DNA from 2 places in the Metabacillus hrfriensis genome. Region 2 is predicted to be linked to the other one. Evidence: riboswitches for the same ligand, from Rfam matches in the RefSeq annotation. Region 2 holds a riboswitch; the other holds the start of a gene.

Region 1 (4,465 bases), 1.8 Mb from region 2:
TTATGTGGGCTACCGGTGGAAGCATGGTTCCTAAAGAAACGATGAACGAATATTATAAAAAAGGAGCAACGTTATTACTTTAAATGTTTTAGATCTGATTTGAATTGTATTCCTAAACAAGGGAAGTTTAAGTGACTAAAGATATGAAGCAGATTAAAGATAGCTTCAGGATTGAGCTGGAGTTTTTCTTTATGATAATGAAAGATCTTCCTAAGAATTACGATATATCTTTTCTTTTATGTTAAAGAGAAACTCCCCGTCTTCGGGTAGTACCAGCAATTAGGAATAGCAAGTTGATTCCAAATATTTTTGCAGAAATAGAACATTACAGTTAGTTTTTAACTTTAAACGTGAAAAACTTGTTTGGAAATGAAGCCTTTGGAAAGCATTCCCGAAGGCTTCTTTACATAACATCTCTTTATTCGAATTGGCAGACGTTCTTGCATTTTTAGCTTAAATGTCCCATAGGGTTTATAAGGGCATAGATTAATGGTGTTAAGGCTCTGAAATCCTCAGGAGCAAAGGAAAGGTGTAAATGCTCAGATTATTCTTCCTTAAATAACTCCTCCAAAAACAGATTGCGATTCTCCAAAAAATACTTTGTAATCTGATAATGATCCGTCTCCGTATAATCGATTTCAGCTATGCTTTCCGAATCAAAGCTTAATATATTCGCCCCGGGAAATCCCAGAAGGATAGGAGAATGTGTGGCAATAATAAATTGCGCCTCACCGTCTTTTGTTAAGTCATGAATGATGCGGAGCAGGGTCAGCTGTCTTGATGGAGAAAGAGCGGCCTCTGGTTCATCCAATAAATAGACGGCTTTCTGGCCATTGCCGAAACGATTGAGAAAGAGGGATAAAAAAGATTCACCATGTGATTGATGATGAAGCGATTTACCGCCATATGGGCCAAAAACGTCACCAGACAATGGCTCTTCATTCAATTCTTCCAGATAGGATGCAAACTGATAAAAGGACTCAGCTCTTAGGAAAAAGCCATTTTTAACTTTAGGCATCCAGGCAAGCTTGATATATTTTCCTAAATCAGATTGAGAGCTTCTAGTTTCATAAAGATGATGGCTGCCGCCAGCGGTATTAAACCCGCACTGATAGGCAATGGCTTCCATCAATGTCGATTTGCCGGATCCATTTTCACCTGCAAAAAAAGTAACAGGGCTTTTAATTTTAAGTTCATCCAAATGTGAAATGGCAGGAATGGAAAAAGGATACGTTTCAAACGAAGGTATCTCTTCTTTATTTAATTTGATTAATTTTAAAAACATGTTTATCACCTGCTCTTAGTTTAACAGGAATGCCGGAAGAAAGTCATTGGCTAAACGGAAATTTTGTAGAATGGATGACAGCACAAATGTATGTAATCCGAGGTTCTATCTGCAATAATTTCTTTATCGTAATCCATGGAAGCAACGTGATAGGAGTTAGTTAGACTGATGATTTTTTTCATAGATGATGAGACGTTTTCAAAAAGGGTATCGGAGCTGTCCGGAGGGACGACATGGTCTTCTTCGGATTTAAAAACGAGCAGCGGACATGAGACTTCTGAAAGCTTTGGTTTTATAAATTTTATAAGATTAAGGAGATTATGAACGGCTGTAATTGGAACAGCTGAGTAAGTAATTTCTTCGATTCCTTCTGCTTTTATATCCGGTTTTCCTTCAGCAATGAACCTTGGCTCTGTCAGATCTTCGAAAGACTCATATCCAGGCACGCTTAAAGCAGCATTAATCGTAATCACACCGCTGATTTCTTTGTATTTGCCAGCTAAATGCAAAGCTAGGATGCCGCCCATAGATTGACCTGCAATAAATACTTTCCGGCAGATTTTTTTCAGCTTTAAATAAGTCTGTTCAATGTCTTTGATCCAATCCAGATAACAGCAGGCTTCAAGCTCGCGAGCATCTGTCCCGTGGCCTTTTAATCGCGGGGCAAGAACGGTGAAGCCTTTATCAGCAAGCAGTTTTCCCAGTTCTCCAACACTTTGAGGTGTTCCAACAAATCCATGGCAAAGCAGAATGCCAATCTCATTTCCTTTATAAAAAAAGCTTTCAGCACCGGGCAATACAGAGTAAATCGTTTCAGTCATTTGTGATTCCTCCAATTCATACAAATCATAAAAGAAAAACCCTCTCTTTCATTGGCTATAAAGAGAGGGTTTTTCTCTATCAACCAAAGCACAGCAGCTTTGCTGGTGGGAGCACCTTTCCGTTTGCCGGCGGTTGCTGTGAAGTCGCGGAGCCAGATCTCTCGTTCACTCTTGATAATTTATTTAATTCTGATTGGTTTAGTTGGTTTTAATGATCTTATCACGGCCGCCTTCTAACTGTCAATAAACTTTGAGGTTATGAAAGCAGAGAATCAGCGATTTGAGTACCCCATTCACACGCTTTTAAGGGGGGGAAATCCCCTGAGGTTTCTATCTTCACAAATGACAAAAACAGGAGTAGAATACTAATATTCCAATCAGATAGGTGGGATTTAAGTGAATACGATTCCTAAACCTCTTGTATTAACGAATCAATGGTTTATTGTGTTATCTGTCGCAGCCGCTTGGGTTTCAGGATCCGGCTGGTTTCTTCTTATACCTCTTATTCCAGGATTAATGGGGCTTCTTTTTAAATTTAACCCTATTATGAAGACGGCAAAGCTCTTTTTAAGAAAAAAGCCTTCGGAATACATTCCCGAGGATTTCGAACAGCAGCAGTTCAATCAGATGATTGCAGTCATCTGTCTTAGTCTTGGTTTTCTTGGTTATATGATGAACTGGATGACTCTGGCTTATATCTTTACCGCAATGGTCGCGCTAGCTGCATTTGTTGCCATATTAGGCTTTTGTGTTGGCTGCTTTATTCGTTTTCAGTGGCAGCAATACCGATACCGCAGGCTTTCAAAGTAGTCATATTTTTATGAAAAAAGTGTTGACTTTTTGAAAATACCAGCGTAAAGTAGGACTCACATCGAAAATATGAAACTTCTTATCACGAGAGGTGGAGGGATTTGGCCCTTTGAAACCTCGGCAGCAGACTCAGACTTTCCTGAGAACTGTGCCAACTCCAACAAGCGTGATTTCGCTTGAGAGATAAGAAGAGTGAACGGTCTTTTACCTTTGATCTTACCCTCTTCTTGGCTTTCAGGAAGAGGTTTTTTGTTTTTCAGCAAATTAAATAGATTTCTTATCCAGAGAAGCGGAGGGACTGGCCTGATGATGCTTCGGCAGCGGACTTTTATAAAAAAGTACTGTGCCAATTCCAGCAGGCAAAAAGCCTGGGAGATAAGAAGAGACCTAGTGATTCTTTATGAATTCATGCCCTCTTCTTGTCGGATAGAAGAGGGTTTTTTATTTAGAGATAAGAAAGTATAAAAATTTGCGCATTGATGTCTAGCTCCATTGCCCAACTCCTCGGCCAGAACAAATCCGCCAAAAAAGTCAAACCCGGACTTTTCTGTCAGATTCTTATCTGTCTGTCGGAGCTAAACGGGCGCTTGCGCTTTTCAAATCAATATCACGGGAGGAATACATATGATTCAATTTGAAGGTGTCACAAAGGTTTATAACAGCGGCGGAAATGAAGTGAGAGCCCTTAACGGCATTGATCTTCATGTGAAGCAGGGGGAGATTTGCGGTGTGATCGGATTCAGCGGAGCCGGTAAAAGCACACTGATCCGCACAGTGAATTTGTTAGAGCGTCCAAGCTCGGGAAAAATCATTGTTGATAATCTCGATTTAACGGCACTATCCCAAAAGGAAGTAAGACAAGTAAAACGCAAAATCGGCATGGTCTTCCAGCATTTCAATCTGCTGAATTCCAAAACGGTCTTCGCCAATGTTGCGATGCCGCTCCTTCTTGCAAAAGCCTCTCAAAAAGAAATCAAACAAAGAGTAACAGAATTATTGTCGTTTGTAGGGTTAGAGGACAAAGCAAATCAATATCCAGACCAGCTGTCAGGGGGTCAAAAACAGCGTGTCGGCATTGCAAGAGCACTGGCTACACAGCCCTCCATTCTATTGTGTGATGAAGCAACATCTGCACTTGATCCTCAAACAACCGGGTCCATTCTGAAGCTTTTGAAAAAAATCAATCAGGAATACAACATTACAATTTTAATGATCACCCATGAGATGTCAGTTATCAGGGAGGTTTGCGATAGGGTTGCAGTAATTGAGGGCGGAAAAATTATCGAGTCAGGCTCAGTATTTGATGTATTCTCAAATCCTCAAACAAAAACAGCTTCGAACTTTGTCAGTTCTGTTCTGAATGATTCCATCCCTGAGTCTGTGCTGAAATTAGTGCAGGAGGAGAATGCACAGGGACAGATTTTCAAAATTAACTTTGTCGGCAAATCTTCGGGCCAGCCGCTGCTTTCTCAGATTGCTAAACGGTTTGATCTTGATATCAATGTTTTATTTGGAAACATCACAGAGCTTCAGGGCATCCCGTTTGGAC
Region 2 (4,465 bases):
GACCTTGCTGGACCGGAAAGACCGCATGAGCATGGGAGCGAGTCTCGAAGTCCGTGTTCCGTTTGCGGACCATCGCCTCGTAGAGTATGTTTGGAACATTCCATGGGATATGAAAATGCATGGAAACCGGGAAAAAGGAATTCTCCGCAAAGCATTAGAAGGCGTGCTTCCGGAAGAAGTCCTTTACCGTAAAAAAAGCCCGTATCCAAAAACACATAATCCTCACTATACAAAAGCCGTAAAAACTTGGCTTCAGTCATTGACGAAAAACCAGGATTCTGCCCTTCACGTCTTTTTTGATAAAAAAGCGCTGAACGATATTATCGAATCAGAAGGCAATGCGTTTCAGGCGCCTTGGTACGGACAGCTTATGACAGGTCCACAGCTGCTGGCACACCTTGCGCAGATTCATGTCTGGTTTGAAAAGTACAGAATCAATATCGAGGAATCTTAAAGAGTCAGCTGAAGTAAGCTGGCTTTTTGTTTTTGTGAGCGCGCAGAAATATAGCTGTAACCTATTAAACAGTAAGAAGATCTTTATAAAAAGGATTAAGTTTGAAGGTTGTCCGCAGATCCAAGGAGTGAGCCAATTTAGGGAAATCATACGCTCTCATTGAGTATCCAAATCCAGGATTGAGACTGTAAAGAGGAATCACACGCACTCAATGAGTATCCAAAACCAGGATTGTGCCTGTTTAGGGGAAACATACGCACTCAATGAGTATCCAAAACCAGGATTGAGCCTGTTTAGGGGAATCATACGCACTCTATGAGTATCCAAAACCAGGATTGAGACTGTAAAGAGTAATCACACGCACTCTATGAGTATCCAAAACCCGGATTGTGCCTGTTTAAGGGAAACATACGCACTCTATGAGTATCCAAAACCAGGATTGAGACTGTTTAGGGGAATCATGTGCTCTCTATGAGTATCCAAAACCAGGATTGTGCCTGTTTAGGGGAATCATACGCACTCTATGAGTATCCAAAACCAGGATTGAGAATGTTTAGGGGACATACGCACTCAATGAGTATCCAAAACCAGGATTGAGCCTGTTTAGGGGAATCATACGCTCTCTATGAGTATCCAAAACCAGGATTGAGACTGTAAAGAGGAATCATACGCACTCTATGAGTATCCAAAACCAAGTTTGAGACTGTTTAGGGGAAACATACGCACTCTATGAGTATCCAAAACCAGGAGTGAGAATGTTTAGGGGAATCATACGCACTCAATGAGTATCCAAATCCAGGATTGAGACTGTAAAGAGGAATCACACGCACTCTATGAGTATCCAAAACCAAGTTTGAGAATGTTTAGGGGAATCATGCGCTCTCTATGAGTATCCAAAACTAGGATTGAGACTGTTTAGGGGAATCATACGCACTCTATGAGTATCCAAAACCAAGTTTGAGAATGTTTAGGGGAATCATACGCACTCTATGAGTATCCAAAACCAGGAGTGAGAATGTTTAGGGGAAACATACGCTCTTTATGAGTATCCAAAACCAGGATTGAGCCTGTTTAGGGGAAACATACGCTCTCTATGAGTATCCAAAACCAGGATTGAGACTGTAAAGAGGAATCATACGCACTCAATGAGTATCCAAATCCAGGATTGTGCCTGTTTAGGGGAAACATACGCACTCTATGAGTATCCAAATCCAGGATTAAGCCTGTAAAGAGGAATCATACGCTCTCAATGAGTATCCAAGATTTTCGGCTAGGCTAATAAGAGGGCATGTTAACTTAATAAAATGAGAAATCACAAAATACTGCGTTTTTCAGCTTAATCAAATAAGGGTATGGCAAAATAAAGTATTTATTAATAGATTCTTATCTGTCTGCATCACACTTTTTTGATTATTCTAAAATAATGATTGACAGAATGAAGCTGTGAGTATATTATACAGATATTCGAATTTAATAGCTTGCTTATCAAGAGAGACTGAGGGAACAGGCCCTGCGAAGTCCGGCAACCTCCTTAAATGGAACGGTGCTAAATCCTGCAGAATGATTATTCATTCTGGAAGATAAGTCGTCATACATACGATTCCTCTTTCTGAATGAAAGGGGAATTTTTTGTGTAAAAAAAGGAGGAGAACAAATGAAAAAAACAGTTTTAGCACTTATTGTACTTGTAATGGGAGTATTATCTGCATGCGGAGCAGAAGGCTCAAATGGAGAAAAGAAAAGCATCAAAATTGGAGCATCGGCAGGTCCGTACACGGATATGGTTGAACTGGCGATCAAACCGGGACTTGAGGAAAAAGGATACGAGGTTGAAGTTGTTCAGTTTAATGATTACATTCAGCCAAATCAGGCGCTCGGCAATGATGAGCTTGATGCCAATCTGTTTCAGCATAAAATCTATATGGAAACCTTCGCAAAACAAAGCAAAATGGATTTATCTGAAGTGATTACTGTCCCTACTGCTCCGATGGGGATCTATTCTGACAAAGTCAAATCACTCAGTGAAGTGAAAGAGGGCGCGACCGTCGCCATTCCGAATGATCCAACGAACGCAGCGCGTGCGCTTCAGATTTTGAAAGATGGAGGATTAGTTGAGCTGAATGAAGATGTGAGTCCTATCCAAGTATCTGAAAAAGATGTGACTGAAAATCCAAAAAAATTAACCTTCGTTCCAGTAGAAGCGGCCCAATTGCCAAGAGCGGTGGAAGACACAGACTTGTCAGCTGTACCGGGAAATTTCGCTTTAGCCGCGAAAATGAATCTTGCAGATTCCGTCCAGCTCGAGAATATGAATGATGTGCATCGCAATCGTGTAGTGATGAATACGAAAGATGCAGATTCAGAGCTTGCTAAGGATATTAAAGAAGTTGTTGAATCTGAAGGATTTGAAAAAGCAATTGATAAAAACTTTCAGGGATTCGGAAAACCCGATTGGATGGAACAGAAGAAATAAAGAGAAAAACCACTTCATGGGAAGTGGTTTTCTTTAAAAGAGCTGTTCAATATCTTTTTGCTAAAGCCTCTCCTGAAATTATTCTCCTTTTCTTTCAAGCCGTAGTCTTTTTACCTGAATTGCTTTCTTCAACAGCTGCAAATGATTCAGGATAGCCGTAGCTGCCATGTTCACTCATATCGAGTCCGATCATTTCTTCTTCTTCCGTTACGCGGATTGTGCCCATAACTTGTTTCATCACTTTTAAAATGACGTAGGAGATGACAAACGCGTAAGCAGCGCATGATACGATTCCAATCGCTTGAACACCAAGCTGAGTGAAACCTCCGCCGTAGAATAATCCTGCTAAACCGCCGTTTCGTTCTGCGAGTTCCGGAGTTGCAAAGAAGCCGGTCGATAAAGTTCCCCAGATTCCGGCAGCACCATGAACAGACAGGGCGAAAATCGGATCATCAATTTTAGCTTTATCAAATAGCTTCATGCTGAAATAGACAATGACCCCGCCGATTAATCCAATTACAACAGCTGCCCAAGGAGCAACAAATGCACAGGATGCTGTAATAGCTACAAGTCCTGCCAGTGCGCCATTCAAGGTTGTTGGAATATCCGCTTTTCCTGTCATCATTCGAACAATAATCATTGCAGCAACTGCACCTGCAGCAGCGGCTAGCTGAGTGTTTAATGCTACATAGCCAAAGAATCCGTCTGACACGCCAAATGTGCTTCCTGCGTTAAAACCAAACCATCCAACCCAAAGGATCAGAACTCCTAATGCTGTATACACTTGATTGTGGCCGGATAATTGATTCGTTGTTCCGTCTTTCCCGTATTTCCCTAGCCTTGGTTTAAGGACGATTGTAGCTGCAAGAGCTGCCATTGCGCCAGTTAAATGAACAACAGTAGAGCCTGCGAAGTCCTGTTTGCCTAAATCCTTCAGCCAGCCTGCTCCCCAAATCCAGTGTGCGACAACAGGATAAACCAGGGCTGAAAATAGAACTGCGAAGATTACGTAAGCTGATAATTTAGCACGCTCTGCAAAGCCTCCGAAGGCAATTGTCAATGCAATTGCTGCGAATGCCAGCTGAAAAAAGAAATCAACCGAAGTCGTTAATCCGTCCTGTGCAGGTGCTGCATCTCCATAAAAGAAACTAGATAGACCGATGAATTTATTGCCATCCCCATAAATAAATCCATAGCCGACTGCCCAGAAGACAAGAGATGCAATTCCGATTGTGAAAATGGTTTTGCCGGCAATGTGGCCTGCATTTTTCATTCGGGTAGAACCCGCTTCAAGTAAAATGAAGCCGCCTTGCATAAGCAGAACCAATATTCCTCCAATAATTACCCACAAATTGTCCATTAACACTAAAGCATCCATAAAACACGCTCCTTCTTTCAAAATGGTGAACAAGAAATAAATAAGACCAAAGACAGAGAGATGATTCAAAGTGATGTTAGGAAATATAACACTTGTTGTTATGTTTATTATCATATGCCATGAATATGCAGAAATCAAGTATTTTTCTGAAAATTTAAAT

The links. Region 2 has a riboswitch for S-adenosylmethionine ahead of QLQ22_RS05660 (MetQ/NlpA family ABC transporter substrate-binding protein). Riboswitches for the same ligand answer to the same signal wherever they lie in the genome.
Region 1: it holds a riboswitch for S-adenosylmethionine, as region 2 does, so the genes downstream of both, QLQ22_RS22135 (alpha/beta hydrolase) here and QLQ22_RS05660 (MetQ/NlpA family ABC transporter substrate-binding protein) in region 2, are expected to answer to the same signal.

What each region holds. Positions count from the first base shown of each region.
Region 1 is NZ_CP126116.1:4,450,794-4,455,258, reverse strand. It holds gene QLQ22_RS22145 (D-serine ammonia-lyase) at 1-83, shown strand, start outside; gene QLQ22_RS22140 (AAA family ATPase) at 545-1,285, opposite strand; gene QLQ22_RS22135 (alpha/beta hydrolase) at 1,336-2,106, opposite strand; SAM riboswitch class I at 2,180-2,287, opposite strand; gene QLQ22_RS22130 (DUF4395 domain-containing protein) at 2,503-2,916, shown strand; SAM riboswitch class I at 2,993-3,106, shown strand; SAM riboswitch class I at 3,191-3,298, shown strand; gene QLQ22_RS22125 (methionine ABC transporter ATP-binding protein) at 3,541-4,465, shown strand, end outside.
Region 2 is NZ_CP126116.1:1,142,477-1,146,941, forward strand. It holds gene asnB (asparagine synthase (glutamine-hydrolyzing)) at 1-454, shown strand, start outside; SAM riboswitch class I at 1,934-2,041, shown strand; gene QLQ22_RS05660 (MetQ/NlpA family ABC transporter substrate-binding protein) at 2,109-2,927, shown strand; gene QLQ22_RS05665 (ammonium transporter) at 3,022-4,305, opposite strand.